DNA from 3 places in the Agrobacterium sp. 10T429 genome. Region 1 is predicted to be linked to each of the others. Evidence: riboswitches for the same ligand, from Rfam matches in the RefSeq annotation. Region 1 holds a riboswitch; each other region holds the start of a gene.
The links. A riboswitch is a leader RNA that binds a small molecule or an ion and turns the genes downstream of it on or off. The one in region 1 is predicted to bind thiamine pyrophosphate.
Positions count from the first base shown of each region.

Region 2: it holds a riboswitch for thiamine pyrophosphate, as region 1 does, so the genes downstream of both, AC1DCP_RS09990 (ABC transporter permease) here and thiB (thiamine ABC transporter substrate binding subunit) in region 1, are expected to answer to the same signal.
Region 3: it holds a riboswitch for thiamine pyrophosphate, as region 1 does, so the genes downstream of both, thiC (phosphomethylpyrimidine synthase ThiC) here and thiB (thiamine ABC transporter substrate binding subunit) in region 1, are expected to answer to the same signal.

Region 1 covers NZ_JBFTGV010000004.1:195,402-202,578, forward strand. Annotated here, with positions in the region: gene AC1DCP_RS12225 (thiamine diphosphokinase) at 1-268, shown strand, start outside; gene AC1DCP_RS12230 (ABC-F family ATP-binding cassette domain-containing protein) at 273-2,099, shown strand; gene AC1DCP_RS12235 (VOC family protein) at 2,191-2,583, shown strand; TPP riboswitch at 2,629-2,739, shown strand; gene thiB (thiamine ABC transporter substrate binding subunit) at 2,778-3,791, shown strand; gene thiP (thiamine/thiamine pyrophosphate ABC transporter permease ThiP) at 3,811-5,436, shown strand; gene AC1DCP_RS12250 (thiamine ABC transporter ATP-binding protein) at 5,433-6,149, shown strand; gene AC1DCP_RS12255 (M48 family metalloprotease) at 6,457-7,177, shown strand, end outside.
Region 2 covers NZ_JBFTGV010000003.1:131,548-138,724, forward strand. Annotated here, with positions in the region: gene AC1DCP_RS09980 (alpha-glucosidase) at 1-1,504, shown strand, start outside; gene AC1DCP_RS09985 (TadE/TadG family type IV pilus assembly protein) at 1,590-2,879, opposite strand; TPP riboswitch at 3,061-3,163, shown strand; gene AC1DCP_RS09990 (ABC transporter permease) at 3,292-4,077, shown strand; gene AC1DCP_RS09995 (ABC transporter substrate-binding protein) at 4,074-5,018, shown strand; gene AC1DCP_RS10000 (hydroxyethylthiazole kinase) at 5,021-5,761, shown strand; gene thiE (thiamine phosphate synthase) at 5,748-6,410, shown strand; gene thiD (bifunctional hydroxymethylpyrimidine kinase/phosphomethylpyrimidine kinase) at 6,407-7,177, shown strand, end outside.
Region 3 covers NZ_JBFTGV010000004.1:354,859-362,035, forward strand. Annotated here, with positions in the region: gene AC1DCP_RS12935 (amino acid--[acyl-carrier-protein] ligase) at 1-766, opposite strand, end outside; gene AC1DCP_RS12940 (acyl-CoA dehydrogenase family protein) at 771-1,952, opposite strand; gene AC1DCP_RS12945 (acyl carrier protein) at 1,952-2,203, opposite strand; TPP riboswitch at 2,384-2,495, shown strand; gene thiC (phosphomethylpyrimidine synthase ThiC) at 2,590-4,413, shown strand; gene thiO (glycine oxidase ThiO) at 4,415-5,419, shown strand; gene thiS (sulfur carrier protein ThiS) at 5,388-5,585, shown strand; gene AC1DCP_RS12965 (thiazole synthase) at 5,590-6,363, shown strand; gene AC1DCP_RS12970 (P1 family peptidase) at 6,425-7,177, shown strand, end outside.

The sequences.
Region 1 (7,177 bases):
GACCTCCGGCGAAGAGGAGGCCCGCCCGCTGCTGGCAGGGTCGTTCGATCTTGATCTGCCTCCCGGTGCGCTGTTTTCCGTTGCCGGGTTTACCGACCTTGTGGGGCTCGATATCGGCAATGTGCGTTATCCTCTCAAGGATTTCCCGCTTGCTTTCGGCTCTTCCCGCACTATTTCCAATGTCGCGAATGGCGGCCCTGTGCATTTCTCGCTGAAAAGCGGAAAAGCCATCGTGCTCGCCCGCCCTTATGATCTGACCGGAGCCTGACGCCTTGGCACCCCCAATTTTGAAACTCGATGACATCAAGCTGACCTTCGGCGTGACCCCGCTGCTCGACGGCGCCAATCTTCAGGTGGAGCCGGGCGACCGCATCTGCCTTGTCGGACGCAACGGTTCGGGCAAGTCGACCCTGATGAAGATCGCCGCCGGTCTGGTCGAGGCGCAGTCGGGCGAGGTTTTCCGTCACCCCTCCGCCACCATCCGTTATCTGGAACAGGCGCCGGATTTTGCCGGTTACGACACTGTGCAGGCCTATGCCGAGGCGGGGCTGGGACCTGGCGACGATCCCTATCGCGTTACCTATATTCTCGAGCATCTGGGCCTGACGGGACAGGAACATCCGGATAGCCTGTCCGGCGGCGAAGCGCGGCGTGCGGCCCTTGCCCGCGTCATGGCGCCTGAACCCGATATTCTGATGCTGGACGAGCCGACCAACCATCTGGACCTGCCCACCATCGAATGGCTTGAAGGCGAGTTGCAGCAGACGCGTAGCGCGCTGGTGCTGATCTCGCACGACAGGCGTTTTCTGGAGAAGGTTTCGACCTCGACCGTGTGGCTGGATCGCGGCCAGTCCCGTCGTCTCAATCGCGGTTTTGCGCATTTCGAGGAATGGCGCGACAAGGTGCTGGAAGAGGAAGAGCTGGAGCAGCACAAGCTCGGCAAGGCCATCGAGCGTGAAGAACACTGGATGCGTTACGGCGTGACCGCGAGACGCAAGCGCAACATGCGCCGCGTGGGCGAGCTTCAGGCAATGCGTGCGGACTATCGCGGCCACAAGGGACCGCAGGGCAGCGTGCAGGCGACGGCTGCGGAGGTGCGGGAATCCGGCAAACTGGTCATCGAGGCAGACGCAATCACCAAGTCTTACGGCGAGCGCGTGATCATCGCGCCGTTTTCGCTGCGGGTGCATCGCGGTGATTGCATCGGTCTCGTCGGGCCGAACGGTGCCGGCAAGACAACGCTTTTGAAGATGCTGACCGGCCAGCTTCAGCCCGATAGCGGCACGGTAAAGCTCGGCACCAATCTGGAAATCGCGACACTTGACCAGAAGCGTGAAGATCTCAATCCAAACGATACGCTCGCTCATTACCTCACCGACGGTCGCGGCGACAATTTGCTGGTCAATGGCGAGTTGAAACATGTGACGGGTTACATGAAGGACTTCCTGTTCCAGCCGGAACAGGCCCGCACGCCCATCCGCAACCTCTCCGGTGGTGAGCGCGCCCGTCTTATTCTTGCGCGCATTCTGGCGCGGCCTACCAACCTGCTGATCCTTGACGAGCCGACCAACGATCTCGATATCGAAACGCTCGATCTGTTGCAGGAGATCGTTGCGGGCTTTTCCGGCACGGTCATTCTCGTCAGCCACGACCGCGATTTCCTCGACCGTACCGTCACCTCCACAATCGCGCCCGCCAATCCGGACCAGCCGGACGGACGCTGGATCGAATATGCCGGCGGCTATTCGGACATGATGGCGCAACGCAAGGGTGCTGCGGAAGAAAAGCGCAAGGCGGAGAAGCAGGAAAAGGCAAAGACCGCCCCTTCCGCCTCCGCGTCGCAGGAGCCTTCAAAGGCCAAGGGCAAGCTTTCCTTCAAGCAAAAATTTGCGCTCGAAAACCTTCCAAAGGAGATGGAGAAGGCGCAGGGCGAAATCGCCAAGCGTGAGCAGCGCATGGCCGATCCCAATCTGTTCACCAAGGACCCGGCTACCTTCAATACGCTGGCGCAGGAAATGACGAAGCTGCGCGAAAAGCTCGAAGCCATGGAAGAGGAATGGCTGGAGCTGGAGATGCTGCGCGAGGAAATTGAAGGGTGACTTGGTTGCGATTTCTTGACTGAGGTCTCATCCACCTTTGACAGGGAGGCGGAATTGCCGTTTCCTGTGCGGGTTCGGAGGAGTTCAGAAAATGCGCATGATCTTCGTCAATCTGCCGGTCAAGAATATCGAGACATCGAGAAGCTTCTTCACGGCTCTCGGTTTCACCTTCAATCCGGAATATTCGGATGACCGCACGCTCTGCATGATCGTTGAGGAGAACATTTTCGTGATGCTTCTTCAGGAGGAGCGTTTTCGCGATTTCATCAATGGCGATATCGCCGACGCCAAACGCAGCACCGAGGTCCTGACCTGTCTCACAGCGGGAAGCCGTGAGGAAATCGACCGGATGATCGAAACGGCGCTCGCCTCGGGTGGCAGCAGCTGGAAACCGGTTCAGGATCACGGTTTCATGTATGCCGGTAGTTTTCAGGATCCCGACGGCCATGTCTGGGAACTGGTGCACATGGTGCAGCAGGCCTGACGGCAGCCATCTTGCCAATCAGAGACAGCGGGACTACATCATCATCTTGATCTAACGGGGTGTCTTTTGTGCTTGCGTGCAAAAGGCTGAGAGGCTTGCCAACCCGAAGAACCTGATCCGGTTCATACCGGCGGAGGGATTAGACGGCTTAAGGCAAGCGGCTATTTCCCTTTTCGTTTTTTGAGGAGATACCCGTGCGCCGTCGTCTTTTCCTGAATTCCCTCGTTGCCGTTTCGTTGTTTCTGCCCGGTATTGCCACTGCTCAGGACAGACAGGAACTGACCGTCTATACCTATGAAAGCTTCGTTTCCGAATGGGGTCCCGGCCCCAAGGTGAAAGAGGCCTTCGAGAAGGTGTGCAATTGCACGGTCAATTTCGTCGGTGTGGCGGATGGCGTGGCGCTGCTTAACCGCCTGAAGCTTGAAGGGGCGGCGTCGAAGGCGGATGTCGTTGTTGGTCTCGACACCAATCTGGTCGCGGAAGCGAAACAGACCGGCCTCTTCGATATCAGCGGTATCGATGCATCGGCGGCCAAGGTGCCGGGCGGTTACAAGGACGATATTTTCGTCCCTTACGACTACGGTCATTTCGCCGTTGTCTATGACACGCAGACGATAAAAAATCCGCCGACGAGCCTGAAAGATCTGGTGGACGGCGATCCTTCACAGAAAATCGCCATTCAGGACCCGCGCACCTCCACGCCGGGGCTTGGCCTGCTGCTCTGGGTGAAGTCCGTTTACGGCGACAAGGCACCGGAAGCCTGGGCGAAGCTCCGGAAGCGCATTCTCACCGTCACGCCGGGCTGGTCGGAATCCTATGGCCTTTTCACCAAGGGTGAGGTGCCGATGGTGCTCTCCTACACCACGTCGCCTGCCTATCACATGGTTTCGGAAAAGACGGATCGCTATCAGGCCGCGGGTTTTTCCGAGGGGCACTACATCCAGATCGAGGTTTCCGGCCTTCTCAAAAACGCGCCACACAAGGAGCTGGCGAAGCAGTTCCTCGCTTTCACGCTCACATCAGGATTTCAGGATGCCATTCCGGAAAACAACTGGATGATGCCGGTCGCGGCAACTTCCACGCCCCTGCCCGAGGCATTTTCCAAACTCGTCGTACCGCAGAAGACCTTCCTGATGGACCCGGAAGAGGTGGCGAAGAACCGCAAGGCCTGGATCGACGAATGGCTTGCGGCCATGAGCATGAACTGAGCAAGAGGCACGCCCGCGCATGATGCTGCGTCGCGACTACAGATGGTCGATCATTGGCGGAACGGCGGCGTTTGCCGCCGTTTTCCTGTTCATGGCGCTTGCTGTATCAGCACTACTGTCGTTCGATGCCGGTACATCCGCCGCCGGAATCGTGGATGCCTACACGCTGCGAATCCTGCGCTTCACGCTCTATCAGGCAACGTTGTCCACTGTTCTTTCTATTGTTCTCGGCCTGCCGATGGCGCTTGCGCTCTCCCGCAGACAGGATTTTCCGGGGCGGATTTGGATTATCAGGTTGATGGCTGTGCCGATGGGGCTGCCGGTCATCGTTGGTGCCTTTGGCATCATCACGATCTGGGGCAGGCAGGGTGTTTTGAATACTGCCCTTGTTTTTGCCGGTGCGGAGCAGCCCTTCAGTATTTACGGCCTTTCCGGCATTCTCGTCGCCCATGTGTTTTTCAATCTGCCGCTTGCGGTGCGGCTGATGCTAGCCGGGCTGGAGCGGATTCCGGGCGAATATTGGCGGATGGCGGCAAGTCTTGGCATGGGGCCGGTTTCGGTTTTCCGCTTCATCGAGTGGCCGGCCGTCTCGCGGCTTGTTCCCGGTATTGCCGGGCTTGTCTTCATGCTGTGCGCCACCAGCTTCACGCTAGTGCTTCTGCTGGGCGGTGGACCGGCGGCGACGACACTTGAGGTCGCAATCTATCAGGCGTTGCGGTTTGATTTCGATCCGGAACGGGCAATCGCGCTTTCGGTTTTGCAGATTGCAATCACAGCAGTTCTGCTCGGCCTTCTTGCCTTTTTGCCATCGCCCGAGGCGGAAATTGCCTCGCTTGGCCGCCCTGTTCGCCGTTTCGACGGCAAGCGTGTTGGCGCGCGCCTGTGGGACGGAGCGGCAATCATTTTTGCGGTTCTGCTGGTCGGCCTGCCGCTTGTTGCCATAACCGTCTCGGGTTTGGGGGCCGATCTGCCGCGTCTTTTGTCAGCGCCGATCTTCCTGCGTGCGGCGGCGACCAGCTTTGCAATCGCTGCGTTCTCCGCAACTCTCGTCGTGCTCTGCTGCTTTGCGATCATCGGTGCGCGACAGGCCGTGGGTTCCAGACGGCACGCGGCTCAACCCTTGCGCCTTTTGTCCGCCACGCTCGGGGCGGGGTCATCGCTGGTGCTGCTGGTGCCGCCCGTCGTGCTGGGAAGCGGGTGGTTCCTGTTGCTGCGGCCCTTTGGAGATGTCAGTTTTTATGCTCCCGTTCTCGTGGCACTCATCAACATGCTGATGGCGTTGCCGCTTGCCATGCGGGTGCTGGAGCCAGCCTTTACCAGCCATTTTTTACGCACGTCCCGGCTCTCCGCCAGCCTTGGGCTTCAGGGACTGACGCGGCTGCGGTTCGCCGATCTGCCGGTACTGCGGCGGCCGCTGCTGATGGCGTTTTCCTTTGCCATGGCTCTGTCGCTCGGTGATCTCGGGGCGGTCGCCCTGTTCGGATCGGAAAATTTCGTCACGTTGCCATGGCTGGTCTATAGCAATATGGGCAGCTACCGCACCAATGATGCCGCCGGATACGCGTTGATCCTTGGCGTCGTCTGCCTGCTGCTTGCCGCGGGCGGCGTTTCACGGCAATCCCAATCAGCAAGGGCGAGCATATGACGGGTGACGAATTTGCCGTGGGGCTGGACAAGGTCAGGCTGCGGCTCGGAACGCAGGATTTCGATCTCGACTGTACATTCCCGCAAGGCCAGATGACCGCCGTTGTCGGTGCCTCCGGTTCTGGCAAGTCGACGCTCCTCAATCTCATCGCCGGTTTTGAATTGCCCGATTCCGGGCGCGTCCTGATCGGCGGGCGGGACATGAAGGCGCTCGATCCTTCCGAACGACCGGTCTCCTTGATCTTCCAGGATAATAATCTTTTCGCCCATCTCGATATCTTCACCAATGTCGCGCTCGGCATCAGCCCCGGGCTGAAGCTGGGGGAGGAAGACAGGCAGAGGATCGACGTGGCGCTCACACGCGTTGGTCTTGCGGGTTTTGACAAACGTTTGCCGGGCACGCTTTCCGGCGGGGAAAGGCAAAGGGCGGCGCTGGCGCGTGCGCTGGTCCGGAAAAAACCTGTCATGCTGCTGGACGAGCCTTTCGCGGCGCTAGATCCGGGGCTGCGGGCGGGCATGACCTCCCTGCTTCTCGACTTGCATGCCGAAACAAAAAATACGGCGATTATTGTTACGCACCATCCAGACGACATAAAAAAGCTGGCACAGCGGGTGGTTTTTCTTGATCGTGGCCGCGTTGTCTATGCGGGCTCGACCGCAGATTTCTTCGCCACACAAAATGTGAAGGCGGTCGACAGTTTTCTGAACGGCTGATCGCCTTATTTTCGACGCGTGCCGCTGGCAATCGCTTTAGATAACTTCAATGGCGTTAATTTGCACTTGCCAGTTTCAAGTCGTTGCCCGAGAAAAGACGAGAATTATTGCGTTCTTCAGGAATATTCCGGACTTGATGGATCGTTTTTACCGTTTCGACATTCATGGCTCGTTGGGGCGAATCTGTTATTCTGGTCTGCAATTAACGGATGATCAGGAACGTTAGGGGCAGGCATAGAGAATGAGAAATAGCATGACTGCGCAGTGGAGGCTTTTCTCCCGTTCAGGCCTTCGCCGTTCGGGCAGGATGGCTGCCGTGTGTTCCGTGCTGACGGCGTCTGCCGTATTCCTGTCATCGTGTCAGTCTCTCTTCAGCCCAGCCTACCAGTCCACCTTGCGGCCTTCGGACAATCCGCAGACCGTGGAAGAGGTGCAGAAGAATGATCCCCGTGCGCAGATGGGTGCGCGCGAACATCCGCGTATTGTGGCGAGTTATGGTGGCGAATATCGTGATGCCAAGACGGAGCGGCTTGTCGCCCGTATCGCCGGCGCGCTGACGGCTGTTTCGGAAAATCCGCAGCAATCCTATCGCATCACCATCCTCAACTCGCCTGCTATCAACGCTTTTGCGCTGCCGGGGGGGTATCTTTACGTGACGCGCGGGCTTCTGGCTCTCGCCAACGATGCCTCGGAAGTGGCCGCCGTGCTTTCGCATGAAATGGGCCACGTTACCGCAAACCACGGCATCGAGCGCCAGCGCCGGGAAGAGGCGGAGGTGATTGCAAGCCGTGTGGTCGCCGAGGTTCTGTCGAGCGATCTCGCCGGCAAGCAGGCGCTTGCGCGCGGTAAGCTGCGGCTTGCGGCTTTTTCGCGCCAGCAGGAATTGCAGGCGGACGTGATTGGTGTGCGAATGTTGGGTGAGGCCGGCTACGACCCCTTCGCATCGCCGCGGTTTCTGGATTCCATGGCAGCCTATGCGCGTTTCTCCTCGGCTGATCCCGAAAATGACCAGAGCCTCGACTTTCTTT
Region 2 (7,177 bases), on a different contig from region 1:
TTACCCGCAGCCGACCTATCTGTCGTCGCGCAAATATGCGCTGCATGTGGAAACCAGCGCCTATTCGGTCTTCGATTTCCGCGACGAAGATTTCCACGAAGTCGAGATATGGGCGATCCCCGAGAGGATCGAGTTTTTCACCGGCGATCGTTTCACCGATATCGTTTCCGCCCTCTCGCTGCGGTTCGGACGCCAGCCGGAACTGCCGGAGTGGGTCTATGGCGGCGCGATCATCGGGTTAAAGGATGGCGGCAACTCCTTCGCCCGGCTGGAAAAAATCCGCGCTGCCGGAACCAAGGTCTCCGGCCTGTGGTGCGAGGACTGGGTGGGGCTTCGCCAGACATCCTTCGGCGCCCGGCTCTTCTGGGACTGGCAGGCCAATGAGGCGCGTTATCCGCATTTGCGTCAGAAGATCGCCGAGCTTGCCGATCAGGGCATTCGTTTTCTGGGATACGTGAACCCCTATCTCTGCGTCGACGGCCCGCTTTTTCCGGAGGCGTTGGCGGCCGGTTATTTCGCCACCGGCGCGGACGGCAAGACGGCGCTCGTGGATTTCGGCGAGTTCGATTGTGGCGTGGTCGATTTCACCAATCCGGCCGCAGCCGAGTGGTTTTCCGAAGAGATCATCGGCAAGAACATGCTTGATTTCGGCCTTTCCGGCTGGATGGCCGATTTCGGCGAATATCTGCCGATCGACATCACGCTATCGAACGGCATCGACGCCAAGCTGATGCACAATGCCTGGCCGACGCTCTGGGCAGAGGTCAACGCCAAGGCCGTTGAAAGCCGCGGCAAAACCGGCGAAGCGCTGTTCTTCATGCGGGCGGGCTTTACCGGTGTGCAAGCCCACTGCCCGCTGCTGTGGGGCGGCGACCAGTCTGTCGATTTCTCCCGCCATGACGGTCTCGTCACCGTCATATGCGGTGCGCTGTCCTCCGGTCTTCTCGGCAATGCCTATCACCATTCCGATATTGGCGGTTATACCAGCCTGTTCGGCAATGTCAGAACCCCGGAACTCATCATGCGCTGGACGGAGATGGCAGCCTTTACTCCTGTCATGCGCACCCATGAGGGCAATCGCCCGCGCGACAATCTCCAGATCGATCAGGACGAGACGGTTCTTGGCCATTTTGCCCGCATGACGGCGATCTATGTCGCACTCGCCCCCTATCTGAAATCGCTTTCCACTGAAGCGGCCAAAACCGGCCTGCCGGTACAGCGCCCGCTTTTCCTGCATCACGAGAACGACCGGCAGACCTATGCCATTCAGGACAGCTATCTCTATGGGGCCGACATGCTGGTCGCACCAGTTTGGAAGGCGGGGGAGACGCAGCGCACGCTTTACCTTCCGGGCGATGGGGAATGGATGCATCTTTGGAGTGGCGCGCGGTATTTTGGCGGGCACGAGATCACCGTGGAGGCTCCGATAGGCCAGCCGGCTGTGTTCTACCGCGCTGAAACGCCCTTTACTGCGTTATTTGAACAGCTTCGCAATATCGCTTGAAGCATCACCTTCCGGCCATTTCCAAAAAACGCCGCAAATATTGCGGCGTTCAACCGATGCTCTAACAGGCCTCGCTAAACGGCCATCAGCCCGTCAGGCGTGGTGATGTAATGGCTTTCTTGAACAGTACCGTCATCGCGTCGCTGATGCCCTGGGACGGGCTGACTTCGAAGTACAGACCCGGGGAAGCGCAGCTCTGCATGCGTGAGCCGATTTCCGCCTGAAAGGGCTTGATCCAGCTATTATACCAGTCATTCGTCGGCAGCGGCAGATAGGTGGTATAAAGCACCGCGATACGAAAACCCTTTTCCTTCAGTTTCGTACAGTCTTTGATGTCGATCGGCTCCTGACAGCGGCCTCCTGTCAGTTTTTTCGTACAGGAGGACGGCTTGTAACTGTCGCCCACCCCGTCTGAAACAAAGAAAATAACCTTATCCGGATTTGCCGAGCTTGCGCCCGTGCCCGAACTGCCGACCTTATCTCCAATCTGGATCAGTGCCCGGTCGAAATCTGTTTGCTGGTCGTTGTTGTATCCCTGATAGGGGATTGACATCAGGTTGATTTCACCAGCTTTTTTCTTTGCTGCGTCGAGATCCGAGGTTAGCGAAACGACCTCAAGCAGCTTGGTATCTTCCGCCCGTTCCCCAAAGGTATAGACGGCCATGCGATATTGATTGCTGCTTTTGCGCGTGGACTTTGCCGTGTCCATCAGGCTGGCGGTTGCCTTGGCAACCACGTCGATACGCGTTGTAACCCCGAGTTTCTTGGCCTTGAAGTAATAGCTGTTCGGGTCTGCCACGCCGTCCTTCACGATGTGACAGGCAAAAGCGCATTTATCGCCAGTGTTCGCAACCAGGGTGGCAACATCCGTGGGTGTCGCGCCCACTCCCATGGAGGGCGTATTATCAAGCAGAAGATAGAAATCGCTGAAGGTTTCCGTTTCGTATTTGGCCGTGGCCGTGCCGCCAACCGAAACGAAATCCTTCCCCAGAAGCCCTGAGAGGGTCGTGCTGACCGACGCCTTGAAGCTGACGGACGACTCGACCACATTGCCGTGCTTGATCACCGAAACATCGACAGAGGTAATGGTGTAGTCCGCGTCGCCGCGCTGATTGCCATCGAAGAATGCCCGGGCTTCTTCATTGCCGACGGGAATGACACCGTCCCCCGACATCTTCTTTGCCGCCTGAACACTTGCGGACATATCGGCGACTGCCGCCAGAGCCGCGGAATCCGCCGCCTGCTGCAGATCGGCTTTGACCGACATGCCGCGCGTAATATCGAGCGCCACACCGGCAGCCCCGCACAGAGGCACCATGAGCAGCGCGGTCAGAATGCCAAAATTTCCAGATTTCTCTCGCCAGAAGTTTTTCAAGTTCGCCCCCAACCAATCTGGGAGCTGAAGCTAATACAGCGGAATTGAAAAGCGGTTTCAATAAATAACTAATTTTTGATAAACTTAATATAATCAACAACTAATATGTTCGCGGCAAATGCGCCAATATTCTCGTTAACTTTCAACGTTGACATTACTTCAAAACCCTCCTAGCAAAACAGTCTCTTCCGAGGGGAGCACCAGACGGTGCTGAGATGGCGATGAGCCGGACCCTTGAACCTGATCCGGGTCATGCCGGCGTAGGAACGGAAACTGTAGCGCGTTTGCGGTACTGCCCTTTCTCTTCTCCGCTTTGCCCGGATCTCCGTGATCGCCACAGCTGGAGACCGAACGATGATGATGAAACATCCTTCCCTTCGTATACGGTACGGCTGCGTCTGAGCCCCGGCCGATGCGTGCCTCCCATGCGCTGAAGGGCGTCGTCCTTATTCTGATTGTCTGGCAGCTGGGCATCTGGCTGTTTGCACCGCCCCGCTACATCCTGCCCTCGCCCGCCGATGTTGCCGCAGCACTCCTGCGCCAGCCAGCCTTCCTGTTCGGACAGGCCATGGTGACATCAGGTGAAATGGCTGTCGGGCTTGCGGCTGGCATTGCCGCCGGCATTCTCGTTGCCTTTACGATTGCCGCCGTCCCGCGTTTTGGCCGCCTCGTCTGGCCCATGGTTCTCGTGTTGCAGGCATTTCCGGTCTTCGTGCTGGCCCCCATTCTCGTACTCTGGTTCGGTTTCGGCATGGCCTCGAAAGTTGTCATGACGGCGATCATCATCTTTTTCCCCGTCGCTTCAGCCTTCACCGACGGCCTCAATCGCACGGATCGGACAATCCTCGATGCCGCCTCGCTGACGGAGGCGAGCCACTGGCAAATCCTCACCCGGCTGCGTGTGCCGCTGGCGCTTCCCTCACTCATTTCCGGGCTGAGGGTCGCAGCTCCGCTCGCCCCGCTCGGCGCGGTCATTGGCGAATGGGTGGGCGCCTCCGCCGGGCTCGGTTTTGTCATGATCCAGTCCAATGCCCGCATGCAGACCGACACAATGTTCGCCGCCATGACCATTCTCGCCGTCATGGCGGTGCTGCTGCGGCTTGTCGTCGACCGGGCAACGGCCAACCTCGCCCCCTGGGCCAAAGAAACAGACCATCTCATTCCTTTCAAACATTTGCGGAGACTTTCGGCACCATGAAACGAACTCTTCTTTCCCTCGTCGTCGCGGCAGCAAGCGTGCTTTCGCCTGTGCAATCGCAGGCGGCCGACAAGCTTACCGTGTTGCTGGAATGGTTCGTGAACCCGGACCATGCACCGATGGTGATTGCCAAGGAACGCGGCCTGTTCGCAGATGCCGGGCTGGACGTTGAGCTGGTTCCGCCTGCGGACCCATCCGCCGTGCCGCGTCTTGTCTCGGCAAAACAGGCCGATATCGGTGTACACTACCAGCCGAACCTCTATCTCGACCACGATGCAGGGCTGCCGCTCGTCCGTTTCGGCACGCTGGTCGAAACCCCGCTGAACACCGTCACCGTTCTGGCCGACGGGCCGATCAAGAGCCTGAAGGACCTGAAAGGCAAGAAGGTCGGCTTCTCGGTTTCCGGTTTCGAGGATGCGATGCTGAAGCGCATGCTGGAGAAGGAGGGACTGACAAAGGACGATGTTGAACTGGTCAACGTCAATTTCTCACTCTCGCCATCCCTGATCGCCGGCAAGGTCGATGCCACGCTTGGCGGTTTCCGTAATTTCGAACTGACGCAGATGAAGCTTGAAGGCCACGAAGGCCGCTCGTTCTTCCCCGAGGAACATGGCGTGCCCGCCTATGACGAGCTCATCTTCGTCACCCATCGTGATCTCGTGAAAGACAGCCGCCTGCCGCGTTTTCTCTCGGCCGTTGAGCAGGCCGCGATTTTCATCACCAACCACCCGCAAGAATCCTGGCAGCTTTTCATCAAGGCCTATCCGAACCTTGACGACGCGCTGAACAAACAGGCGTTTTTCGATACGCTGCCGCGTTTCGCCAAACGTCCAGCCGCACTCGATCGCGCCCGCTACACACGCTTCGGCACCTTCATGCAAGACATGCAACTGATCAAGCAGGCGCCGGCGGTGGAAGACATTGCCGTGGAGTTGCAATGACCATGGCAAACAGTTTTCCGACTGCGGCGAAGGCCGCAGAGATCCTCGAAAGGGTAAGGCAGACGCGCCCGCGCGTGCATTGCCTGATGAACACCGTGGTACAGAAATTCACCGCGGACGGCATTACCGTTGTCGGCGGCATACCCTCGATGACAACCTCACTCGAAGAAATCGGTGCTTTCGTCACGAAAGCCGATGCGGTGACGATCAATCTCGGCACGCTCGACGCCGACCGGCGAAAAGTCATTCGATTTGCCGTCGAGATCGCCCGCGCGGCTGGCAAGCCGTGGATTCTGGACCCCGTGCATTGCGACTATTCGCCATCGCGACTGGCGTTCGCGCGTGACCTGATCTCGCTTGGACCCACCATCGTGCGCGGCAACAGCGCTGAGATGAGCCTGATCGGTGCTGTTCCGAACGCCATCAGGATAGAGACCGGACCTGTCGATAACCTGCGCGACGCCACAAGGAGCGTCAGAATCGTCAACGGTCACCCGTGGATGGCGAAGGTGACAGGCACGGGTTGCCTATCGGGTGGCGTCATCGCCGCCTTCATGGCGGTGGAAAAAGACGCACTGACGGCCGCCGCCGCCGCCCTCGCCATCACGGGTGTCGCAGCCGAACTGGCAGCGAAAAACGCCAAAGGCCCCGGCACATTCGAGCCGGCATTTCTGGATGTGCTTTCAGAAATTTCCGGCGAAGACATAATAAACCATGCGAGGATTGAGCATGAACAAGGTTGATTACCGTCTCAACGCTTTGGTCGATGCGAGCCTCGGCGATGTTGCGCCCTTGGGCGAGCTTGCTCTGGCGGCCGCACTCAACGGCGCGACCATTCTGCAATATCGCGACAAACACGCCTCCACGCGGGAGATGATCGAAAACGCCCTCGCTATTCGCGAAGCCATTGCCGGCACGGGCGTGCCGCTGGTCATCAACGACCGGGTGGATGTGGCGCTCGCCTCTGGCGCGGACGGGGTGCATCTCGGCGCCGATGATATGGATGCCAAAACCGCCAGACGCATCCTTGGAGATAAGGCGATCATCGGCCTTACCGTCAAGAACCGCGCCGATGCCGAGCGGGCGGCCTCCATGCCCGCCGATTACGCCTGCATTGGTGGCGTGTTCGAAACCGTTTCCAAGGTCAATCCAGACAAGCCTGTCGGCCTTGACGGCTTTACGACGCTCCGCACTCTGCTCCGCGAATTGCGGCCGGGCATGCCGGTGGGCGCCATCGCCGGTATCGATCTTGCCCGGGTGCCGAACGTCATCGCCGCCGGTGCGGATGGTGTCGCCGTCATTTCTGCAATCTTCCGCGCAAACGATATTGCCAGCACAACCAGGGACTTCCGCGCGGCAGTCGATGCAGCGCTGAAAGCGAGACATTCATGACAGCAATCGCATTGACCATCGCCGGCTCAGACAGCGGCGGCGGCGCGGGCATTCAGGCCGACATCAAGACTTTCTCGGCACTCGGCGCCTATGCCGCCAGCGTCATCACCGCCATCACCGCGCAGAACACCAAAGGTGTGACGGCAGTGGAGGATATTTCCGTCGCCACCATCGTCGCGCAGATGGATGCGGTTTTTTCCGATCTTGCCGTCAATGCGGTGAAGATCGGCATGGTATCGCGGATCGAAACCATCGCGGCCATAGCTGCAAGGCTTCGGCAGCAGCCCCAGCCGGTGGTGCTCGACCCCGTGATGGTTGCGACCTCCGGCGACCGTCTGTTGCATGCGGATGCGATCGAGACATTGCGGCGCGACCTGCTGCCGTTCGCCACCATCGTCACGCCGAACCTGCCTGAAGCAGCGCTTCTCACCGGGTTGCCGATTGCAGACACCGAGGCGGAGATCACCCGTCAGGCCGAGATGATCCTGAAGGTGGGCGCGAAAGCCGTGCTCATCAAGGGCGGCCATGGCGACGGGCCACAGAGTACGGATTATCTGTTTGCAGACGGCACCGTGCAGGCGCTTTCCGCTATGCGAGTGGACACGAAAAACGACCATGGGACAGGATGCACGCTGGCGGCAGCGATTACGGCTCATTTGGCCAAGAGTTGTGAATTGCGTGAGGCGGTTGGTCTTGCGAAGGACTATCTGAATGGGGCGCTTGACGCTGGTCGGGGGCTTGCCGTCGGGGACGGTCGGGGACCGGTG
Region 3 (7,177 bases), 160 kb from region 1:
CCCATTTCTGGCCAAAGGCGTCCTGATGGTAATTGAAGCTCATGCAGGCCGTCGGGTTGGTGGCGGATGTGACGGGGATCAACAGTTCGAATTTCAGGTTCTGGTCGCGCTGGTTGTTGGCGAGCATTTTGCCGGCGCGGCCGAAGAAGGGATCGTTGGCCACGTCGATGGTCACTTCAAGGCCCACGGCTTCCATCATCGCCACGCCGCGATCCATCCATGTCTGGCGGAATTCGGTCACATCACTCTCCGTGCCCATGCGCACATATTCCCGCATGCGGAAAAGCTGCTGACGTGCCGGGTCCTTCGAGGGTTCATGGCGGAAACAATAGGACTGGATGTCGTAGAGACCGCCGCCGGAAGGCAATGCGCCGCGCTTGGCGATGGTCGGATAAAGAGGGTAGCAAGCGGCCGGCGTCAGCACGATATCGGTTGCTTTCTGGTCCTTTGTCCAGTCGCCGCCCTCATCCATGGATTTGAGAAGGCTGACATGGTCAAGTTCGCAACCGCAGAAGGAATGCACCGTGCCCGCAAGCTGCGGGAAGCTTTTCATGTAACCGCTCTTTTCGAAATAGGCGCGGTTGATGCCGGGCGGGAAGCGGATCGCCTCTGCACTGTCCGGGCCGCCGGTGCGGTCGATCAGGCGTTCGAATGCGGCAATGACATCCTCGAACTGGCCGCTGCGTCCGTAAAGACCATCGACACCCGTTTCAATCAGCAGGCCTTCTTCGAACAGTCGATCGAGAAACGATGTTTGCATATCCATGGTCTTATCCCAAGAGGCTGGTGTCCTGCTTGTGAACCAGCAGGAGATTGGCGGAATTGCCGAGAATACGGTCGTTGGAAATCATCAGGCGCGCGGAATGCGCGTCGCGCAGGTGTCGGCCAAGGCTGTAGGGCGTACCGTTCTTGTAGCCCATGATGCCGCAGACCAGCATCGCTTGGTCGATGATCTCCAGAATGGTTTCCGAAGAACAGATCTTCACATTGTTCATGGCAACCGCGAACGCCATGGACATCAGCTTGTCCGGGTCGCTCTTGGTGTCTTCGTAAGCCTTTACGCCCGCAATGACGTTGGATTTGACCACCTGCAATTTCGTGGAAATTTCGGCAATGTGGATAGCGCCTGGCGGTGTGACACCGGGCGACTTGCGTGCAGCCGTCCTGACGAAGGATTGCGCGCGCAGCATCGCATCCGACGCGATGCCATACCAAACGGCGCTCCACAGAAGATGCGAGCTTGCAAGCATGGATTGCGCGGCGATTTCCGCAAAGGGTTTTGGGAATATCTGCACCGCCGGCGCCTCGCCGCGGAACAGGAAACCGTCCGAACAGGTGCCGCGCATGCCGAGTGTGTCCCAGACATGGGTCTTCTCGAGCCTGTACTGATCTTTCAGGAAGACGGTCATCACCTGATCGGCCGGGGCGGCATCCTTGTGGGCGCGCGAGGTGATGAGGATGGCATCCGCATTGCTGCCGTAGGAAATGACGGTGGCGTCCTTCTCCAGCCGGCAGATGTCTCCTTCGACCTCAATCGCGCAGATGGAATTGCGCAGATTGCCGCCGATTCCGCCTTCGGTCGTGGCCGAGGCGAGCAGAAGCTGTTCGCTTGCAATGCGGCTCATGAAGCCCGCATGCCATGGGCTTGTCTCGCCGTGTTCCACAAGGCTCGATGCCTTGATGTGGTGCATGGCGAAAATCATCGCGGTTGCCGAACAGGCCTGGCCAAGCCGGGCGCAGATATCGGCGATTTGCTGTATGGATGCGCCTTCGCCACCAAGAGAGGACGGGACCTGAATGCCGAGAAGGCGCTCTTGTCTCAGCGCCTTGACGGCTTCCTCCGGGAAGCGACCGGTGACGTCCACCTCGTCCGCGTGTTTGGCGGCAATTGCTGCGACGCGGCTTGCGCGCGCGGACAGCGTTTCATCCTGCGGCGCAACGGTCACATTCATCAGGCTGCCTCTTTACCATCCAGAATGAGCTTAACGGTGTCTTCAATGGCCTTGATGCTGGCAAAGGACTTGCGGTTCAAGAGGTTGTCGGGGAATTCGATATCGAAAGCTTCCTCGATACCCAGCATCAATTGCACCGATGCAAAGGAAGAAAGACCTGCCGCATAAAGATCTGCTTCGTTTTCAATCGTATCGACGGGGGTAGGAAGCTGGCCGAATTTTGCCAGTATTTCACGAATAGTCGCATTCATTCCGACTTATCTCCCATGAATTTAACATCAGGATGGTTTGTGCTTATCGTTAATTTGAAAACGATAATATTCGCCTAAACCGTTAGGTTAATTACCACTAACGGCGCTTTTGTTGTTCGTCCACCTTTGCCAGCCATCAGCAGCACCCTTGACAAATGTCGGGCGGTGTTTTCTCTTGTGTCCATTCACCAGGGGTGTCCCGTCAAGGGGCTGAGATTCTGCTTTTATGCGCAGTGACCCGTTGAACCTGATCCAGTTCATACTGGCGTAGGGACGGTGCAAAGACCGAAGGTCGGATTGCGTGTAACTTGCGCTGCCGATGCGTCGGTATTTTCCATCATTCCGGCTCGAACTGGGTCTCCACTGTCAAACTTTGGAGCCTCATGATGAATATCGTTGCCAAGAATATCCCGCTTGTCGTCACAACCGGGCCGCATCCCGCCTCCACGAAAATCCACAAAACCGGAATTTTGCATCCGCATATTCGCGTGCCGATGCGCGAAATCGCCGTCCACCCGACGGCGGGAGAACCGCCGGTCACGGTCTATGATTCCTCAGGCCCCTATACCGATCCATTGCATAACGTTCTGATCGAAAAGGGTCTGCCGCGCCTGCGTCACGACTGGGTTGTAGCGCGCGGCGATGTCGCGGCTTACGACGGTCGGCACGTCAAACCGGAGGATAACGGCTTTGCCACTGGCGAGCGCCTGACGCCTGAATTTGCCGTGCGCCACCAGCCGCTGAGGGCCACGGAAGGAAAAGCCGTAACGCAGCTTGCCTATGCGCGGGCAGGCATCATCACGCCAGAAATGGAGTTCATCGCCATCCGCGAAAATCTGGGGCGCGAAGCGTCGAAGGAGAATCTGGCTCGTGATGGGGAGAGTTTCGGTGCGCAGATACCTGATTATGTGACGCCGGAGTTCGTCCGTCAGGAAGTCGCATCGGGTCGCGCCATCATCCCGGCCAACATCAATCACCCCGAGCTTGAGCCGATGATCATCGGCCGTAATTTTCTGGTCAAGATCAACGCCAATATCGGCAATTCCGCCGTCACCTCCTCCATGGCCGAAGAGGTGGAGAAGATGGTCTGGGCGATCCGCTGGGGTGCCGATACCGTCATGGACCTTTCGACCGGGCGCAACATCCACAACATCCGCGAATGGATCATCCGCAATTCGCCGGTACCGATCGGCACGGTGCCGCTTTACCAGGCGCTGGAGAAGGTCAACGGCATTGCCGAGGACCTGAACTGGGAAGTGTTCCGCGATACGTTGATCGAACAGGCGGAGCAAGGCGTGGATTATTTCACCATCCATGCCGGTGTTCGGCTGCATTACATTCCGCTTACCGTCAACCGTGTCACCGGTATCGTCTCACGCGGCGGGTCGATTATGGCCAAGTGGTGTTTGCATCATCACAAGGAAAGCTTCCTCTACGAGCATTTCGACGAGATCTGCGACATCTGCCGTGCCTATGATGTTTCCTTCTCGCTGGGTGACGGGTTGCGGCCCGGTTCGATTGCCGACGCCAACGACGCCGCGCAATTTGCCGAGCTGGAGACGCTCGGTGAGTTGACACAGATCGCATGGGCGAAGGATTGCCAGGTCATGATCGAGGGCCCCGGCCATGTGCCGATGCACAAGATCAAGGAGAACATGGACAAGCAGTTGAAGACCTGCGGTGAGGCGCCGTTTTATACGCTTGGGCCGCTAACGACCGATATCGCCCCCGGTTACGACCACATCACTTCCGGCATCGGGGCAGCGATGATCGGCTGGTTTGGCACGGCGATGCTCTGCTATGTCACGCCGAAGGAACATCTCGGTCTGCCTGATCGTAACGACGTGAAGGTCGGTGTCATCACCTACAAGATCGCGGCTCACGCGGCCGATCTCGCCAAGGGCCATCCGGCAGCACAGGTGCGGGACGATGCGCTGTCGCGTGCAAGGTTCGAGTTCCGTTGGGAAGACCAGTTCAACCTGTCGCTGGATCCGGACACGGCGCGCTCCTTCCATGACGAGACCCTGCCGAAGGAGGCGCACAAGGTCGCGCATTTCTGCTCCATGTGCGGGCCGAAATTCTGCTCGATGCGGATTTCCCACGACATCCGCGCCGAGGCGCAGAAGGAAGGGCTGGAGGCCATGGCCGCGCGCTTCAAGGAAGGTGGCGAGCTTTACATGCCGCTCGCGACCCCGGCAGACGGCCAGTAGCATGCGTGTTCTTGTTAAGGGAACGGGGGTCGCCGGTCTGACGGCGGCCTTCGAACTGGCGCGGCGCGGCGCAACCGTGGAGGTTTCAGAGCGCAATGCTGAAGCCTCGCGCGGCGCATCCTTTTATGCGGGCGGAATGCTGGCGCCCTGGTGCGAGCGTGAAAGTGCGGACGAGGCGATACTAACGCTCGGCCAGGCGGCTCTCGACTGGTGGGATGAGGCGACCCCCGGCCTTGTCATCAGACACGGCACGCTGGTCGTCGCGCCCGCCCGCGACAAAGCCGAGCTTTCGCGTTTCGCATGCAGAACAACTGGATACCAGTGGGTGGATGAGGGTGAAATCGCCGCTCTGGAGCCTGACCTTGCCGGGCGGTTTCGCTCCGGGCTTTATTTCACGGGCGAGGGGCATCTCGATCCGCGCCTTGCGCTCAAATCGCTGCATACGCGGCTTTGCGGCTTGGGCGTGCGGTTTCATATGGGTATTCCGGTGGATGAGCAGCCGTTCGATCGGGTGGTGGATTGCACCGGCGCTGCGGCGGTGGGCGAGATTGCCAATCTTCGCGGCGTGCGGGGAGAAATGCTCTATCTCGCCACGTCAGAGGTTTCCCTGTCGCGCGCCGTCCGGCTCTTACATCCGCGCATTCCGCTTTATATTGTGCCGCGTGAGCCGGGTCGCTTCATGGTGGGGGCGACGATGATCGAGACAGAGGATGCCGGAGCCATTTCAGCGCGCTCGATGATGGAGTTTCTGAACGCCGCCTATGCCGTACATCCGGCCTTCGGCGAAGCGGAAATCATCGAGACCGGAACGGGCGTGCGCCCCGCCTATCCCAACAATCTGCCGAAAGTTAAGCAGGACGGCCGGACCGTCTTCATCAACGGCGCCCACCGGCATGGCTTCCTGCTGTCGCCGGCGATGGCGCGGCAGGCGGCTGAAATCGTCTGCCAAGATATCTCTGGAAAGGAACAGGATCATGAAACTTCTGGTGAATGGCGACGAGCTTGATCTCGCCACCGAGACGCTGGCCGGGTTACTCACCAGCCTCGATTATGAAGGCGAGTGGCTGGCGACGGCGGTCAATGGCGATCTGGTGCATTCGGAAGAGCGCGCCGATTATCGATTGAAGGCGTTCGACCGTGTCGAAATCCTCTCGCCGATGCAGGGAGGTTGAGGCCATGCTGACGCTTTATGGCCGTGAGGTCTCGTCGCGCCTCCTGCTCGGCACGGCGCGTTATCCGTCTCCCGCCGTGCTTGCCGATGCAGTGCGGGCCAGCAACACGGATATTCTGACGATTTCGCTGCGTCGGGAAACGGCAGGCGGCAAGAAGGGTGGCCAGTTTTTCGAGCTGATCCGCGAGCTGGATCGTTACATTCTGCCCAATACGGCTGGCTGCCATACCGTGAAGGAAGCGGTGCTGACGGCGAAGATGGCGCGTGAGGTTTTTCACACCAACTGGATCAAGCTGGAGGTCATCGGCCATCACGACACCTTGCAGCCTGATGTCTTTGCGCTCGTCGAAGCGGCGAAAATTCTCTGCGACGATGGTTTCGAAGTCTTTCCGTATACGACTGATGATCTTGTCGTGGCGGAAAAGCTCCTGGATGCGGGTTGCAAGGTGCTGATGCCCTGGTGCGCGCCGATCGGCAGCGCCATGGGGCCGCTTAATCTGATGGCGCTGAAATCCATGCGGGCGCGTTTTCCGGATGTGCCGCTGATCGTCGATGCCGGTATCGGCCGGCCGTCACATGCGGTGACGGTGATGGAGCTTGGTTACGATGCCGTTCTGCTCAACACGGCGGTCGCGGGGGCGGGTGACCCGGTCGGCATGGCGCAAGCTTTCGCCCGCGCCATTGAGGCAGGGCATCAGGCTTTTGTGGCGGGGCCGCTGGAGCCGAGAGATATGGCCATTCCCTCGACACCGGTGATTGGCACGGCGGTATTTTCCTGATTCACCTTTTGCGTTGACAGTGCCCCGTGGCGGCGGGATACCGGGAGAAAAGGGGAACGGCATGGCGGCACGCAATAATCTTCTGACGGATATCAATGGGATTTTGGTCGGCAATGTCACCGATCTTGCACTCGGCTCCGGCGTCACCGCAATCGTTTTCGAAAAACCCGTAATCGCCTCCGGTTCGGTTCTTGGCGGGGCGCCCGGTGGTCGTGATACCGGCCTGCTGGACCCGGCGATGACGGTGGAAACCGTGGATGCCTTCGTACTTTCAGGCGGTTCGGCCTTCGGGCTGGATGCGGCGGGTGGTGTTCAGGCCGGTCTGCGCGAGATCGGCCGTGGCCTGCAAGTCGGTTCCACCCGTGTTCCCATTGTGCCGCAGGCGATCCTCATGGATCTGCTGAATGGTGGCAACAAGGAGTGGGGGCTGCATTCGCCCTATCGCGAGATGGGCTATGCGGCTTTCAGGGCGGCGCGTGCGGAGCCCTTCGGGCTTGGAACAGTCGGCGCGGGAACGGGGGCGACCACCGCCACCCTCAAGGGCGGTCTTGGTTCGGCAAGCGCTGTCAGTTCCGGCGGTTACAAGGTGGCGGCCATCGTCGCCGTCAATGCGCTTGGCTCGGCAACCGTTGGCACCAGCCGCCATTTCTGGTCTGCGCCTTTTGAAGAGCAGGGCGAGTTCGGCGACTGCGGTTTTCCTGATCGTTTCGAACCGGATCATACCGCGCTTCGTCTCAAGGGCGTCAACCTCACCGCGACGACCATCGGCGCCGTGGTCACCGATGCCGTCCTTACCAAAGCGCAGACGCACCGC